Regions from separate parts of the Rhizobium sp. WYCCWR 11152 genome, predicted to be linked through region 1. Evidence: predicted binding sites of a transcription regulator. Region 1 holds the regulator's gene; each other region holds the start of a gene.
The links. Region 1 encodes LexA, which represses DNA repair genes until DNA is damaged. Its sites were predicted from a motif close to TGTTCNNNNTGTGTTCNG; they were not measured.
Positions count from the first base shown of each region.

Region 2: a site for LexA is predicted at 1,168-1,185, ahead of G9X67_RS19870 (DUF5680 domain-containing protein). Genes of this name have one in related genera too.
Region 3: a site for LexA is predicted at 1,552-1,569, ahead of G9X67_RS22565 (ATP-dependent helicase). Genes of this name have one in related genera too.
Region 4: a site for LexA is predicted at 2,316-2,333, ahead of recA (recombinase RecA). Genes of this name have one in related genera too.

Region 1 covers NZ_JABFCP010000008.1:737,080-741,199, reverse strand. The annotation lists gene G9X67_RS13425 (ComEC/Rec2 family competence protein) at 1-1,373, shown strand, start outside; gene lexA (transcriptional repressor LexA) at 1,354-2,073, opposite strand; gene G9X67_RS13415 (VOC family protein) at 2,271-3,167, shown strand; gene kdsA (3-deoxy-8-phosphooctulonate synthase) at 3,164-4,009, shown strand.
Region 2 covers NZ_JABFCP010000009.1:942,099-946,218, forward strand. The annotation lists gene G9X67_RS19865 (ABC transporter ATP-binding protein) at 1-451, shown strand, start outside; gene G9X67_RS19870 (DUF5680 domain-containing protein) at 656-1,120, opposite strand; gene dnaE (DNA polymerase III subunit alpha) at 1,624-4,120, shown strand, end outside.
Region 3 covers NZ_JABFCP010000011.1:206,089-210,208, reverse strand. The annotation lists gene G9X67_RS22565 (ATP-dependent helicase) at 1-1,504, opposite strand, end outside; gene G9X67_RS22560 (hypothetical protein) at 1,612-1,878, opposite strand; gene G9X67_RS22555 (BON domain-containing protein) at 2,057-2,317, shown strand; gene G9X67_RS22550 (hypothetical protein) at 2,468-2,731, shown strand; gene G9X67_RS22545 (DUF982 domain-containing protein) at 2,969-3,211, opposite strand; tRNA gene G9X67_RS22540 (tRNA-Thr) at 3,456-3,530, opposite strand; gene G9X67_RS22535 (hypothetical protein) at 3,685-3,879, shown strand; gene murA (UDP-N-acetylglucosamine 1-carboxyvinyltransferase) at 3,987-4,120, shown strand, end outside.
Region 4 covers NZ_JABFCP010000008.1:341,184-345,303, reverse strand. The annotation lists gene alaS (alanine--tRNA ligase) at 1-1,021, opposite strand, end outside; gene recA (recombinase RecA) at 1,175-2,269, opposite strand; gene G9X67_RS11470 (carbohydrate kinase family protein) at 2,499-3,443, shown strand; gene G9X67_RS11465 (pseudouridine-5'-phosphate glycosidase) at 3,516-4,120, shown strand, end outside.

The DNA of each region.
Region 1 (4,120 bases):
CGAAGAAGATCGCTGCCGCCGGCGCGCTCATCGCTGTCACCGCCTATTTCCTGATTTCGGGCTTTGCGGTCTCTGCCGAACGCGCCTTCATCATGATGGCCATCATGTTGGTTGCCGTCTTCTTCGACCGGCCGTCGATCAGCCTGCGCAATGTCGCTCTCTCCGCGCTCGTCATCATCGTCATTTCGCCGTCCGAGGTTTTGGGTCCGAGCTTCCAGATGTCTTTTGCAGCGACATTGGCGCTGGTCTCGGGCTATCAGCTGTGGAAGGACCGGCGCGTCCGCGAAAACGCCTTCCTGAAGCTGCCGATCATCAGGCCATTCGTTACGGTTGCGGGCTTCTTCGGCGGCATCTTCCTGACCTCGCTGATCGGCGGTTTTTCCACCGCGCTGTTTTCGATCGAGCATTTTCATCGCCTGACCGCCTACGGCCTGCCGGCAAACCTCGCGACAATGCCGATCATCTCCTTCATCATCATGCCGGCCGGCCTGCTGGCGATGCTGCTCATGCCTTTCGGCCTGGACGTTTTGCCTTGGAAGGTGGTGGGATTCGGCCTCGATCTGGTGATCGCGGTCGCAAAGACGGTGTCCGGCTGGGATGGCAATATAGACGTCGGCCGCTTGCCCGCCTGGTATTTCGCCGTCGCCGTGGCAGGCTTTCTGCTGCTGACGCTGCTCCGCACCCGGTTGCGCCATGTCGGCACATCGATCATCGCGGTCGCAACGCTCATCCTGCTGCTTCTGCCGGGTCCCCGTCCGCCGGATTTGGTGATTTCGGAGGATGGCAGTCTCGTCGCAATCGTCGAGGCGGCGGCCATGGCGTCCAACCGTGAAAGACCGCCGGATTTCATCTTCGACCAGTGGCAGAGAGCGCTGGTCCTGCCGAGGCATGATCCGCCGAAGATGCTGGATGGTCCTGCTATCCCGCCGGTAGGAGAAGACCGCCGCGTCAGGCTTTCCCGCGATCAGCAGAACGAAGCAAGGACCGCGATGCGGGCGGCCACAGCGGGCGGTGACGCAAACCGCTTTTCCTGCGTCAAGAAGGCCTGGTGCACATCAAGGCTCGCCAATGGTCAGGTGGTTGCTGTCATCGACAATGCCGCCTATCTCGGTCCGGCATGCGACGCGGCCGATATCGTCGTGACCTCGGTCCGCCTTCGCTTCAACAGCTGCCGCTCGGGTGCGACGCTCTTCACCGGTGAGACGCTGCGCAGGACCGGATCCATCGAGTTGCGCTTCACGGACGCCGGCCTGGAGGTCGCAACCGCATTCGATGCATTGTCGCGGCCATGGATGCGCCATCGCGCCTATGACTGGCGCAGCAACAGCTTTACCGAATCGAGCCTAGCCAATGTCAGTGATAGCGGCGAATGAGGCCGACGAGTTTACCCTGAACCTTGACACGGTCCGGCCCGAAAATCCGGGTCTCGTAAGCCGGGTTGGCGGCCTCCAGCGCGATCGAGGCGCCCTTGCGGCGGAAGCGCTTCAGTGTCGCTTCCTCGTCGTCGACGAGAGCAACGACGATGTCGCCAGGACTTGCAGTGCTGCCGTTGCGGATGATCACGGTGTCGCCGTCGAAGATGCCGGCGTCGATCATCGAATCGCCCTTGACCTCCAGCGCATAATGTTCACCGGAACCGAGCATGTCGGCCGGAACGACGATGTCGTGGGTGTTGTTCTGGATCGCCGAGATCGGCACACCGGCAGCGATTCGGCCCATGACCGGCACGGAGACCGAGTTGCCGTTGTCGGCGACGGGTTTTGCGGGAGCGGGGGCGGCGACCGGCTGAGGTTTGCCGAGGCTGCCCTCGATGACGCTCGGCGAAAAGCCGCGCCGGGGCTGGATGCTGGGGCTGTAGGCCTCCGGAAGCTTGATGACCTCGAGCGCACGGGCGCGGTTCGGTAGGCGGCGAATGAAGCCACGCTCCTCCAGCGCCGTAATCAGCCGGTGAATCCCGGACTTGGAAGCGAGATCCAGGGCATCCTTCATTTCGTCGAAAGATGGCGGAACGCCGGATTCCTTCATGCGCTCATGAATGAAAAGGAGAAGCTCCTGTTGTTTGCGCGTGAGCATCGACGTTGTGACCTCGTGATTGAAACAAATCCAGAACATACACTATATGTTCCATATGTGTTCCGCAAGTAGCTAAATTTCCGTAAAACTTGGCGCCAACTCGTTGAGATTATTATTTTCATTCGCCGGATTGGCACACAAGTCTTGCCTTGGGCGGCACTCTCACACATCTCTGCCGTGTTAGGAGAGGGGATATCATGAACGAGCACTCCGCCAAACCGCACCCGCTGGATCATGTCGTGCTGCCGGTCGTCAATATCGATCTGGCGCGCGAGAGGCTCGGCAAGCTCGGCTTCACCGTTGCCGCCGATGCGCGCCATCCCTTCGGAACGGAGAATGCCTGCGTCTTCTTTGCCGACAAGACTTATCTGGAGCCGCTCGGGATTGCGAGCGTCGAGGAGAGCGAGGCATCAGCGCGGCAAGGCAATGTCTTCACCGCCCGCAACCAGGCCTTCCGCTTCCGCTGCGGCGAGGAGGGGCTTTCGGGGCTGGCTTTCGGCAGCAAGGATGCCGGCATCGATCATCAGAATTTCGTCGGCAACGGATCGAGCGCCGGCGAGATGCTGGAGTTCACCCGGCCGATGACGATGCCGGACGGTTCCGAGGCGATTGCCGGCTTCAAGCTGGCTTTTGCCGGCGACCTGCGCGCGCCGGATCTCCTGCTTTTCAGCGTCGAGCGCGTCAATCCGCTGCCGGCCGACCGCGCCGCGCTGGAGGCGCATGCCAATGGTGTCACCGGCATAGTCGAGATCGCGCTTTGCACGCCGGAGCCGGCCGCCTTCGCTGCCTTCGTCAGCCTTGCGGTGGCGCAATCGGCAGTCGAGAAGACCGGGTTCGGCGTCAATATCGCAGCATCGAATGCGAAAATCAGCCTGATGACGCCGGAAGGGCTGGAGGCCTATTTCGACATCGCCGGCTCATCCGCCGATCGCGGCCTGCGCGGCCGGGCAATCCTCTTCACTGTCGCCGATCTTGCCGTGACAGAAGCGCATTTGGCTGCTAACGGGGTGACCTACACGCGCAAGAACAATCGCATTCTGGTGAAGCCCGCGCCCGGGCAGGGCACGCTCTTCGCCTTCGAGGAAACACGATGAGCACTGATACGAATTCCGAAGTCAGGATCGGCGAAGGCCAAGGCCAGGTCACTTTTTCCAATACCGGCCGCCTGTCGCTGATTGCCGGTCCCTGCCAGATGGAGAGCCGCGACCACGCCTTCATGGTTGCCGGCACGCTGAAAGAGCTTTGCGGAAAGCTCGGTATCGGCCTCGTCTACAAGAGCTCCTTCGACAAAGCGAACCGGACCTCGCTTTCGGCCGAACGCGGCATCGGGATCGAAAAGGGCATGGAGGTCTTTGCCGACCTCAAGAAGGAATTCGGCTTTCCCGTCCTGACCGACGTTCATACCGCCGAGCAATGCGGGGAGGTGGCGAAGGTCGTCGATGTCCTGCAGATCCCGGCCTTCCTTTGCCGCCAGACCGACCTTCTTATCGCCGCCGCCAAGACCGGCCGCGTCGTCAATGTCAAGAAGGGCCAGTTCCTCGCCCCCTGGGATATGAAGAACGTCCTGAAGAAGCTCAATGCCAGCGGCAATCCGAACGTGCTGCTGTGCGAGCGCGGCGTCTCCTTCGGCTACAATACGCTGATTTCCGACATGCGTTCGTTGCCGATCATGGCGGCGATGGGCGCGCCCGTTATCTTCGACGCGACCCATTCCGTGGCGCAGCCGGGCGGCCAGGGCGAATCCTCCGGCGGTCAGCGGGAATTCGTGGAAACCCTGGCGCGCGCCGCAGTGGCTGCCGGTATTGCTGGTGTCTTCGTCGAAACCCATCAGGACCCCGACAATGCCCCTTCGGACGGCCCGAACATGGTCTATCTCAAGGACATGCCGCGGCTTCTCGAAAAGCTGCTTGCCTTCGATGCGGTCGCCAAGGCCTAAGGTTCAGCTTGACGTTCAACAGTCTGACATGATCGTACTATAGGCCGGGAAGGCTGGTCCGAAGGCTGGAAATTGCGGCATTGTAATTTGCACGCCTTCGACTAAGACAGG
Region 2 (4,120 bases), on a different contig from region 1:
CGACGAGAAACGCACCGCCATCCGCCGCAGCGAAATCGGCTTCGTCTATCAGTTCCACCACTTGCTGCCGGAATTCTCGGCGCTTGAAAATATCATGATGCCGCAGCTGATCGCCGGGCTTTCCTGGAAGGAAGCCGGAGAGCGGGCCGGCCAGCTTCTCGATTATATGCGCATCGGCCATCGTGGCTCGCATCGCCCCGGCGAGCTTTCCGGCGGCGAGCAGCAGCGCGTTGCGATTGCTCGCGCCGTCGCCAATGCGCCGACCCTGCTTCTTGCCGACGAGCCGACCGGCAATCTCGACCCCGAAACGGCAAGCTACGTCTTCGACGCGCTGGAAGCGCTGGTGCGCCAATCCGGCCTTGCTGCCCTCATCGCCACCCATAATCACGAGCTCGCCCGCCGCATGGATCGGCGCGTGACGATCTCCGATGGCAAGATCGTCGATTTCTGAGACCGCGGTCCATGGCTGTCCGGTTAACGCCGATGGCTGCTCCTCACCCTAACCTACCGGGGTCGAGCCACTCGTCTCGCCCTGTCCTTCGGACCCCCGTAAAAGCGGGGCGAGGGAACGTGCCAAACGCAGCGTCGAGGTTAGAGAAAGCCGGTGCGGCATGTCCCTTCGCCCCGCGAGCGGGGAAGGTGTAGCGGGCCACGATCAGGGGATGACCAGCCCGCCGCGATAGTCGAGCACATAGGCCTTCTGGCCATCGACCATGATGCATTCGTGGCCGCTGAACCGCTCGCAGCCGCCTTCGCTGCTGTCGATATAGCGGCCGAACGGATGGTCGAATTCCATCCCGCCAAGAAACCGGCCCTCGCGATACATCGCAGAAAGTGCCGTCTTGATCACCGTTCCCGCTGCTGCGCCGTCGATAAGCTCAGGCGCAATGATGCAGCCGAAATAATTCATCGCCCAGACGGGCTCGTCGGCAAGCCACACCACTTCCTGTCCGGCGAAATCGGTCCCGCCGAAATAGCTGTCGAGATAGCGCCAGTCGCCGCGTTCGAAACCGATATCGTGGGCACCCGGCCGGCAGGGCACGCGCGCCACGCCGCCGCCGACATAGGTCGCAGCCTTCGCCTCCACGACGAATTCGTTCAGCATCGCAATATCGACCATGTCATTCTCCTCTCGGCCCGATGCTGGCAAATATGCCGCGGCATGTAAAGAACAAAAAAAGAACATATGCCGGAAATAAAGAGTCGCCCTGAGGAGGTCTGCCGCCTGAGTACCATGACCAATCTGCGGCGGATCGGGAAAGGGCAAGGCTGCTGCCGATCACATCGAGCGCCGGCCCTTTAGCCGATTCGTCGCCTATTTCCTGGGATTTTCAAACACAAGAAAGGAGGAAAAGATTCCTGTTGACAACGGAACATACATGGAACAAATTGAAAACATAACGAGTAAAGGAGAGCCCGATGACTGACATGATCCGTGATATCGCAGCATTCACCTCCATCGCAATGTTCGTTGCAAGCTTCTCGCTCATCGTCATGGCGCTCTAAAGTTTTCAGGGGACCGCATGGTAATCATGCGGTCCGGACGCGGGACTTCTTCTGGACATCATCGCCCTCTATGCCGACAATGCGTCCGATTCATTCGGGTGATTGGAAAGGCATATCATGGCGGATACGGCAAAGGGTTCAACGGGTGAGGCGACCGGCGGCACGCCAGGCTTCATCCACCTGAGGGTCCATTCCGCCTATTCGCTTCTCGAGGGCGCCCTGCCACTGAAGAAGATCCTCTACAAGGCGACCGGCGACAGTCAGCCGGCGATTGCGATTACCGACACCAACAATCTGTTCGTCGCCCTCGAATTCTCGCAGAAGGCGATGGAAGACGGCCTGCAGCCGATCATCGGCTGCCAGGTCTCGATCGACATGGAAGATGGGTTGGAAACGGAGAAGCGCGGCGGCCAGCAGGCACTGGTCAAGCTGCCGTCGATCGTTCTTCTCGCCGCGACGGATGCCGGTTATGAAAGGCTGGTCGATCTCGTCAGTCGGGCCTATCTCGGCGGCGAGAGCAACCAGGCCGTTCATATCAGCGCCTCCTGGCTGGAGGAGGCGGGCACGGAAGGGCTGATCGCATTGAGCGGCGCCTTGACCGGGCCGGTCGACGTGGCGATCAAGGAAGGCCATCCCGCTCAGGCGGAAGTCCGGCTGCTCACGCTGAAGCGTCTCTTCGGCGACAGGCTTTATGTCGAGCTGCAGCGGCACGGCACCTACGACAAGCGGCACGAACAGAAGATTATCGGGCTCGCCTATGCCCACGACCTACCGCTGGTTGCGACCAATGAGGCTTTCTTTCCGACACGCGACGATTACGACGCCCATGATGCGCTGATGGCGGTCGCGCACAACGCCATCGTCTCCGATGACAGCCGCTTTCGCCTGACGCCGGATCACTATCTGAAGAGCCGGGCCGAGATGGTCAAGCTCTTCGCCGACCTGCCGGAAGCGCTGGAAAATACGATCGAGATCGCCACGCGCTGCTCCTTCGTGCTGAAGACGCGAAAGCCGATCCTGCCACGCTTCACCGGTGCGACCGATGATGCCGAGGAGGCCGAACGCGCCGAGGCGAGCGAGCTGCGCCGCCAGGCGGTCGAAGGGCTGGACATGCGGCTTGCAACGCTCGGCATGTCGCCGGGTTACGAGGAAAAGGATTATCGCGAACGGCTTGATTTCGAGCTCAGCGTCATCGAGCGCATGCGTTTCCCCGGCTACTTCCTGATCGTTGCCGACTTCATCAAATGGGCCAAGCAGCATGACATTCCGGTCGGTCCCGGCCGTGGTTCGGGCGCCGGTTCGCTGGTCGCCTATGCCTTGACGATCACCGATGTCGATCCCTTGCGTTTTTCGCTGCTCTTCGAGCGCTTCCTCAATCCGGAACGCGTCTCGATGCCGGACTTCGACATCGACTTCTGCCAGGACCGCCGCGAAGAGGTGATCCGCTACGTCCAGGCCAAGTATGGTCGCGAGCAGGTGGCGCAGATCATCACTTTCGGTTCGCTGCAGGCACGCGCCGCCCTTCGCGACGTCGGCCGTGTGCTTGAGATGCCCTATGGCCAGGTCGACAAGATTTGCAAACTCGTGCCGAACAATCCCGCCAATCCGACGCCGCTGTCCAAGGCGATCGAGGAGGAGCCGAAGCTGCAGGAGGAGGCGGCAAAGGAACCGGTTGTCGCGCGGCTGCTCGATATCGCCCAGAAGATCGAGGGGCTTTACCGCCACGCCTCGACCCATGCCGCCGGTATCGTCATCGGCGACCGGCCGCTTTCCAAGCTGGTGCCGATGTATCGCGATCCGCGCTCCGATATGCCGGTCACCCAGTTCAACATGAAATGGGTCGAGCAGGCGGGCTTGGTCAAATTCGACTTCCTCGGCCTGAAGACGCTGACCGTGCTGAAGGTCGCGGTCGATTTCGTCGCCAAGCTCGGTATCAAGGTCGATCTCGCAGCCATTCCTCTCGACGACAAGAAGACCTACGAGATGCTGTCGCGCGGCGAGACGGTCGGCGTGTTCCAGGTGGAAAGTGCCGGCATGCGCAAGGCGCTGATCGGCATGAAGCCGGACTGCATCGAGGACATCATCGCGCTGGTGGCGCTCTATCGTCCCGGCCCGATGGAGAACATCCCGACCTACAATGCCCGCAAGCACGGCGACGAAGAGCTGGAATCGATCCATCCGATGATCGACCACCTGCTCAAGGAAACCCAGGGCGTCATCGTCTATCAGGAACAGGTGATGCAGATCGCCCAGGTACTATCCGGCTATTCGCTGGGCGAAGCCGACCTTCTGCGCCGCGCCATGGGTAAGAAGATCAAGGCCGAGATGGACCAGCAGCGCGAACGCTTCGTCGTTGGCGCCGTCAAGAACGGCGTATCGAAACCGCAGGCCGACAATATCTTCGAACTGCTGGCGAAGTTCGCCAATTACGGCTTCAACAAGTCGCATGCCGCCGCCTATGCCATCGTCTCCTACCAGACGGCCTACATGAAGGCGCATTATCCGGTCGAATTCCTCGCCGCTTCGATGACGCTCGACATGTCCAACACCGAAAAGGTCAATGATTTCCGCCAGGATGCCAAGCGCCTCGGCATCGAGGTGATCGCACCCTCGG
Region 3 (4,120 bases), on a different contig from region 1:
GCGGCGCGTACCATTGCCGCGCCAAACCGATCTCTGCCGGCCAGCCGGCCTTCCCGGTCTTCAGCTCCTGCAGCATCGAAACGAACATTGTCCAGTCCTCGCCGGAGCGCGGCGGCGCTGGCATGGAGCCAAGAGCAGTAATCGGGCTGGCATCCTCGGCCATCAGGTCGAGCGTCTTCTGCGCCGTCGACGGGCCGACGCCCGGCAGGATCTGCATCAGCCGGAAGCCCGCCACACGGTCGCGCGGGTTCTGCGCGAAGCGAAGGGTGGCCAGCATGTCCTTCACATGCGTGCTGTCGAGAAACTTCAGCCCGCCGAATTTGACGAAGGGGATGTTGCGCCGGGTCAGCTCGACCTCCAGCGGCCCGCTGTGATGCGAGGCGCGGAAGAGCACGGCCTGCTGTTTGAGCGTGAGGCCTTCCTCGCGGTTGTCGAGCACCATGTCGGTGATGTAGCGCGCCTGCTCGGCCTCGTCGCGCACCGTGACCAGGCGCGGCCGCTCGGACGATTGCCGCTCGGTCCAGAGGTTCTTGGTGAAGCGCTCCGAGGCGAGATCGATGACGGCGTTGGCGGCGGCGAGGATCGGCTGCGTCGAGCGGTAGTTGCGGTCGAGCGTGACGATATTGGCGGCCGGGCTGAAGGCGGCGGGAAAATCGAGAATGTTGCGCACCGTCGCGGCACGGAAGGAATAGATCGACTGGGCATCGTCGCCGACGACGGTCAGCCCCTGGCCTTGGGGTTTCAGCGCCAGCAGGATCGAGGCCTGCAACCGGTTGGTGTCCTGATATTCGTCGACCAGCACATGGTCGAAGCGGCTGCCGATATCCTCGGCAATCATTTCTTCGCCAACCATCTGCGCCCAGTAGAGCAGCAGATCGTCGTAATCGAGCACGTTCTGGCTCTGCTTGGCCTCGACATAACAGGCGAAGAGTTCGCGCAGCTGTTTCTCCCACGTCGCGCACCAGGGAAAGACGTCGCGCAGCACGAGGTCGAGCGCGGTTTCCGAATTCACCGCCCTGGAATAGATGGCAAGGCACGTGCCTTTTGTGGGAAAACGGCTTTCCGTCTTCGAGAAGCCGAGGTCGTGCCGGATCAGGTTCATCAGATCGGCACTGTCTTCGCGGTCGTGGATGGTAAACCCAGGATCCAGACCGATCTGCTCCGCATAATCGCGCAACAGCCGCGCGCCGATGCCGTGGAAGGTGCCGGACCAGGAAAGCGCGTCCGCCATCACGCCGGCATTCGAACCAAGCACATCGCGGCAGATGCGCTCGACACGCCGCGCCATCTCGGCGGCTGCCCGGCGCGAGAAGGTCATCAGCAGGATGCGGCGGGGATCGGCGCCTTTGACGATGAGATGGGCGACGCGATGCGCCAAGGTATTCGTCTTGCCGGAGCCGGCGCCGGCAATGACCAGCAGCGGCCCGGCAATATGGTTGCCGTCGATGAGCGTGCCGTGCTCGACGGCCATGCGCTGCTGCGGATTGAGCTTTTCGAGATACATCCAGCCGTCCGGTCGGGCTCCCGCAGAATCACTGGGGAAAGATTAGATGTTCCTTGAATGTTCGCGATTGCTGTCCCTGTCAAGCGATCTGGCGCGCGGGCAACATCTCAGTCGGGGAAATCCGGACCGATCTCGCGCCGCACCAGCTTCAGGCTGCGGTCCGGCTGAAGAATATAGGTTTCCTCCACGCGCTGTCCTGTCCCGTTGTAGAACTGGTTGTAGACGGCGCTGCCGACCGGCGACTTGCTGAGCTTCGTTCGCGGCTGGCCGCCATAGGTGATGCTGCCGGGAATGGGTTCCAGCGCCGGCGCATCGGCCGAGGAACAGCCGGCAAGCAGTGCCTCAGCAAACAAGGCAGGCAGAAGCGCTTTCATCGTCATCATCCCTCTTTCGACTGCAGCCAAATATGGAAGCCGCGGCGCCTTTCGCCAAGGGTACCCCATGCCACCGTGCAGGTATCGCTGTCGAACAGGCTCTTCTTTTCCGGGGGACGCAACGAAATGCGTCGCTGCGGCGTTAACAGACATCAACCAACATTAGGAAACGTTCACGGTGCTCGGCTTTCCAGCATTCACGGGGCATGGCGAGCCCGGCCGGCAGGGCCACAGCGATGCCGCGACGCGCGCCTCGGTGGAGAGCGCCCTTCATGCGGCCGCCGATATCGAAGCCGGCGAAATCACCGTCAGCATATCGGGCTCCTATGTCATCCTCGAAGGTTTCGTGCGTCAGCGGGGTGATATCGAGCGGGCAATCGAGATCGCCGAGGGCGTCGTCGGGCGAGGCTATGTGCGTGCTCGCTTGCTGCGACGCTAACGCATGTCGCCTAAAAGTGTGCAGCGGTTTTAGGACAACGACATGCATCAAATAAAAGTCCGGCTCGCGTGCATTTCTTTACGATTTATGAAGGGAACCAAAATGCCCTCCCGCGGGTTGAAATGCCGGACCTAAACGCTGGAGACTCTCATGCAGTTGCTTCCTCGCCTCTGGGCAACGACCTTGATTGCCGGTTGCGGTGTCTTTGCCGGCTCCGCCCATGCCTCGCTGGAAACCGGCACGAATTATTCCGCTTTGCCGAAGGACCAGATCGCTCTCAACGAATATACCGGGGCCGTCGCCTGCACACCGGCAGAGCCTCACTATCTCCCCTCCTTCATCCGCGCGACGGACGGCACGATCATCGGCGTCGGTTATATCGAAGTGGAGAATGAGGGCGGCGCGGACTGCTGAGGCGTCCGCTTGCTCGGACGAGGCTCGCCTGCGTTTCCGCAGAGCTGACGAGCCTCTAACCATCATCATGATGGCTGGTCGTCTTCTATTGATGCACCTGTACCAGGCGCAACGCCCTTTGCACCAAAACCCGGCAGGCATTTATTGCAGGGTTAAATCAAAACTAAAGCATTGTCCCGTTCCGGCACGCTTGCGCGCCCAGAAGGCGAAAATCGCCCGAAATTCCTTGCCGAAGTGCTAATGCAGCTTCAGCTTCGCCTCTTCGGCGGCCGCCAGAAACTCGGCTCTTGCTTCTTCCACGCTCTTGCGCCCATCGAGCGCCGCCCGGCAGGTGCTGCGGGCCTTGATATAACGAAGCCCGCGCATACTCGGCCACAGATCCGCCAGGCACTTCAGCGCATCGAACGGCCCATCGACCGTTCGCGCATCGGCACCTTCGAAACCAACCTTGACCGGGCTGTTCCATCTTTCAGTTGCCATCGACGCTCCTCCACGATTTTCGACAGAAACGAAGTGCAGCATCTCCCAGTTCCTCCGGGGAGACTTTGCGATAGTTAATATTCTAGCGTGATTTTCACGGTCAGCAATGGGCGGATCGTCGCTGATGCCGCAACGAATGGTTTCGCCTCGACCCATGACAGGCAAGCCTATGGACGGCAGTTGATGAGAAACGCCAACTTATGAGGTGTTTTCGCCGGGAGGTAGACTGTCTTTTCAAGAAAACTGGTGCTGCCGAGTGGGATTGAACCACCGACCTCACCCTTACCAAGGGTGTGCTCTACCACTGAGCTACGGCAGCAGGACCAGACCGCGTAGAGCCGGGTGGCTCAATCGCGGGAACGGGGCGGCTATTGCCACAGCTTGACGGCAAGCGCAAGCAGCAAATTCCAACTTCGCGTGGATTGGCACGCAAGGGCCTTTTGGATCGGCGCGAATTCGGCTAATCCTGTCGCATGAATGAAAAGACCGAAACCGGCCAGCAGAGCCGCAAAGAGGCGATCGAGGCACAGGCGAAATTGCGCCGTGAGCGCGCCGCCGAAAAGCTCAGGGAAAATCTGGGGCGACGCAAACAGCAGGTCCGCGCCCGCCGTTCCGGCCAAGCCGACGAAACAAATGGGCTGCCCGCCGCAAAATTGGACGAATCGTAATGTTCCGTCCGTCGCGAATTGAAGCGTGTCGAGAAATCCCCTAAACACCTCACTCCTTATTCCAAGGCAGAACTTTCAGGAAAGGCGGGCGCTGCCCGTAAGCGCACATGGATCGTATCAGAATCGTCGGCGGTAATGAGCTGAATGGCATCATTCCGATTTCCGGCGCCAAGAATGCCGCACTGCCGCTGATGATCGCCTCGCTTCTGACCAGCGATACGCTGACGCTCGAAAACGTGCC
Region 4 (4,120 bases), 400 kb from region 1:
GCACCAGTTCCGGATAGGCGCGGCCCATCTGCTGCACCAGCGTCGGCAGCAACTTGTAGACCAGCGGTTCCTTGGCGCCGAGCAGCTGTGCATGGCGCATGGCGCGGCGCATGATGCGGCGCAGCACATAACCGCGGCCCTCATTCGACGGAAGCACGCCGTCAGCGATCAGGAAGGCCGAGGAGCGCAGATGGTCGGCGATGACGCGGTGGCTGGCGCTGCCTTCCGCCTTGACGCCCATCGTGTCCTCGATGGTGCCGATCAGCGTGCGGAAGAGATCGGTGTCGAATACGCTCTGAACGCCCTGCAGAACGGCGGCCATGCGCTCCAGGCCCATGCCGGTATCGATCGACGGACGCGGCAGCGGCGAGCGCTCGCCGGGTGCAGTCTGCTCGAACTGCATGAAGACGAGGTTCCAGAATTCCAGGAACCGGTCGCCATCTTCCTCCGGCGAGCCCGGAGGGCCGCCCCAGACATTCTCACCCTGGTCGATGAAGATTTCCGAGCACGGGCCGCAGGGGCCGGTATCGCCCATCTGCCAGAAATTGTCTGAGGTCGGGATGCGGATGATCTTGTCGTCGGAAAAGCCGGCGATCTTCTTCCACAGCGTCGCAGCTTCTTCGTCCTCGGAATAGACGGTCACCAGCAGGCGGTTCTTCGGAAGGTCGAAGCCTTCGGTGACGAGCTTCCAGGCAAGCTCGATCGCATTCTCCTTGAAATAGTCGCCGAAGGAGAAGTTGCCGAGCATCTCGAAGAAGGTCAGGTGGCGTGCAGTATAACCGACATTGTCGAGGTCGTTGTGCTTGCCGCCGGCTCGCACGCATTTCTGCGAAGACGTCGCCGTCGAATAGGGACGCTTTTCGAGGCCGGTGAAGACGTTCTTGAACTGCACCATGCCGGCATTGGTGAACATCAGCGTCGGGTCGTTGCGCGGCACGAGCGGGCTCGACGGAACGATCTCATGGCCGTTCTTCTTGAAATAGTCGAGGAAGGTCGACCGGATATCGTTCACACCGCTCATGCTATGCCCTTCAATGCTGCCGGAGGCAGGTAATTTAAATTCATCGGCTTTTAACGTTCACCCCCGCCGCTGTCCAGCAGACAAACAAAACCGGCCGCATTCTCATCAGGAATGCGGCCGGTTGGAACTGTCCGATGAGTTTAGGCGCGAAAATTACATTTCCGCAGTGGCATCGCCATCGCCGTCATCGGGGTCCGGTCCGCCGTTCTGCAGGAAGCGGTCGGCGATCAGGCCGGCATTCTGGCGCAGCGACAGTTCGATCTCGCGGGCGAGATCCGGATTGTCGCGCAGGAAAGTCTTGGCGTTTTCACGGCCCTGGCCGAGACGCTGGCTGTTATAGGAGAACCAGGCGCCAGATTTCTCGACGATGCCGGCCTTGACACCGAGATCGACCAGTTCGCCGGTCTTGGAAACACCTTCGCCATACATGATGTCGAACTCGACCTGCTTGAAGGGCGGCGCCATCTTGTTCTTGACGACCTTGACGCGGGTCTGGTTGCCGATCACCTCTTCGCGCTCCTTGACCGCGCCGATGCGGCGGATGTCGAGGCGCACGGAGGCATAGAACTTCAGCGCATTGCCGCCCGTCGTCGTTTCCGGCGAACCGAACATAACGCCGATCTTCATGCGGATCTGGTTGATGAAGATAACCATGGTGTTCGACTTGGAGATCGAAGCGGTGAGCTTGCGCAGCGCCTGGCTCATCAGTCGCGCCTGCAGGCCGGGAAGGCTATCGCCCATCTCGCCTTCGATTTCGGCACGCGGCGTCAGTGCGGCGACCGAGTCGACGACGAGAACGTCGACGGCGCCGGAGCGCACCAGCGTATCGGTGATTTCAAGCGCCTGCTCGCCGGTATCGGGCTGCGAGATCAGAAGGTTCTGCAGGTCGACGCCAAGCTTGCGGGCATAGACGGGATCGAGCGCATGTTCAGCATCGACGAAGGCGCAGATGCCGCCCTTCTTCTGCGCTTCGGCAATCGTCTGCAATGCAAGCGTGGTCTTACCGGAGCTTTCCGGCCCGTAGATTTCGATGATGCGGCCCCTCGGCAGGCCACCAACGCCGAGTGCAATATCGAGACCAAGCGAGCCGGTCGAGATCGTCTCGATCTCGACAACATTCTCGTTGGAGCCGAGTTTCATGATCGAGCCCTTGCCGAACGACCGCTCTATCTGTGAGAGTGCCGCTTCAAGCGCCTTGCTTTTGTCCACCGATTTGTCCTCTACCAGCCGCAATGAATTCTGAGACATCCGATCCACCTTTAGGTTATTGAAGCCGCTCAAGCAATGTCGAGTTTGTACCCTATTTGTTCCATTCTCGCAATAGGCGATCAAACAGTTGAAAGAAAAAGGTAAAACGACACGTGTTCTGCATTTGTTTTATCAATAAAAAGCAACGGCTTAGGCCAAAAGTGCCGACTCCGCCGCGTCAGGGCGCACCGTATCGATTCGTCCTTCGGGCATCGGGAGAGCGGATCGGATGAAGAAAAAGATTCTTGTTCTCGGCGGCGCCCATATCGACCGGCGCGGCCGCATCTCCGGCGAGACGGCGCCTGGCGCCAGCAATCCCGGCGCATGGTTCGAGGAGCCGGGCGGCGGTGGCTTCAATGCGGCGCGCAACCTGGCAAGGCTCGGTTTTCAGGTGACGATGATCTCGCCGCGCGGCGGCGATCCGATGGGCGAGACGGTCGGAGAAGCTGCCGATTTCGCCGGCATCGACGACCGGCCCTTCGTCTTCCTCGACCGCAAGACGCCGAGCTACACGGCGATCATCGAGAAGGACGGCAATCTGGTGATCGCCCTTGCCGACATGGATCTCTACCGCTTCTTCGTGCCGCGGCGTCTGTCCATCCGCTGGGTGCGGGAGGCCTTTGCCGCCCACGATTTCATCCTCTTCGATGCCAACCTGCCGGAAGAGACGATCGCGGCGATCGTCGCAAAGGCGCATTCCCTCGCCAAGCCTGTTGCGGCAATCGCCATCTCGCCGGCCAAGGTCGTCAGGCTGAAACCCTGCATCGGGGATATCGACTACCTGTTCCTGAATGAGGCTGAAGCTGCCGCCCTTACCGGCGAGCGGCCGGAAGAGGCTGCGGGCTGGCCGCCGTTGCTGAATGAAATTGGCATCAGGAATGCCGTCGTCACCCGCGGCCGGCGCGAGCTCGTCGCGCTTTGCGAGGGCCGCGCCATGACGCTGCAGCCACCGATCGCCGACACCGTCGCCGATGTTACGGGTGCCGGCGATTCTCTTGCGGCCGGCACACTCGCCGCATTGATATCAGGCCTTTCGCTCGAAGAGGCCGTCCGCCACGGCACTGCGGCCGCCATACTGACCGTGCAGTCGCGGCACGCCGTCAACGAAAATCTGACGCCCGATCTGCTGAATGAGGCGCTTGCCCTTGTTCCCCAGGTCAGAATTCTGCATTGAAGCGGCTGATTAAATAGTTGAGCATGATGTCGTCACTTCGGCATCATGCTCTGTCGATCACAGGACAAGACCATGACCAAGCCCATCTCCCCTCTTCTGCCGATCGCCTATTCGAAGGAAGTCGCCAGCGCCAAGCAGCGCGGCGCACCGCTGGTGGCGCTGGAATCGACCATTATCACCCACGGCATGCCCTATCCCGGCAATATCGAGATGGCCCGCAGCGTCGAGGCGATCATCCGCGAACAGGGTGCAGTGCCGGCAACGATCGCCGTCATTCACGGCACGCTGCATATTGGTCTTGAAGCCGCGGAACTGGAGCAACTCGCCAAGGCGACCGAAGTGATGAAGGTGTCGCGCGCCGATCTCGCCTTCGCCATCGCCGAGCGCCGCACCGGCGCCACCACGGTCGCGGCCACGATGATCGCGGCGGCGCGCGCCGGCATCCGTGTCTTTGCCACAGGCGGCATCGGCGGCGTGCATCGCGGTGCCGAAGAAAGCTTCGATATATCAGCCGATCTCGAGGAACTCGCTCGCACCGGCGTCATCGTCGTCTGCGCCGGCGCCAAGGCGATCCTCGACATTCCGAAGACGCTGGAAGTGCTGGAAACTCGCGGCGTGCCTGTCGTCACCTATGAGAGCGAGGATTTCCCCGCCTTCTGGTCGCGCTCCTCGGGCAT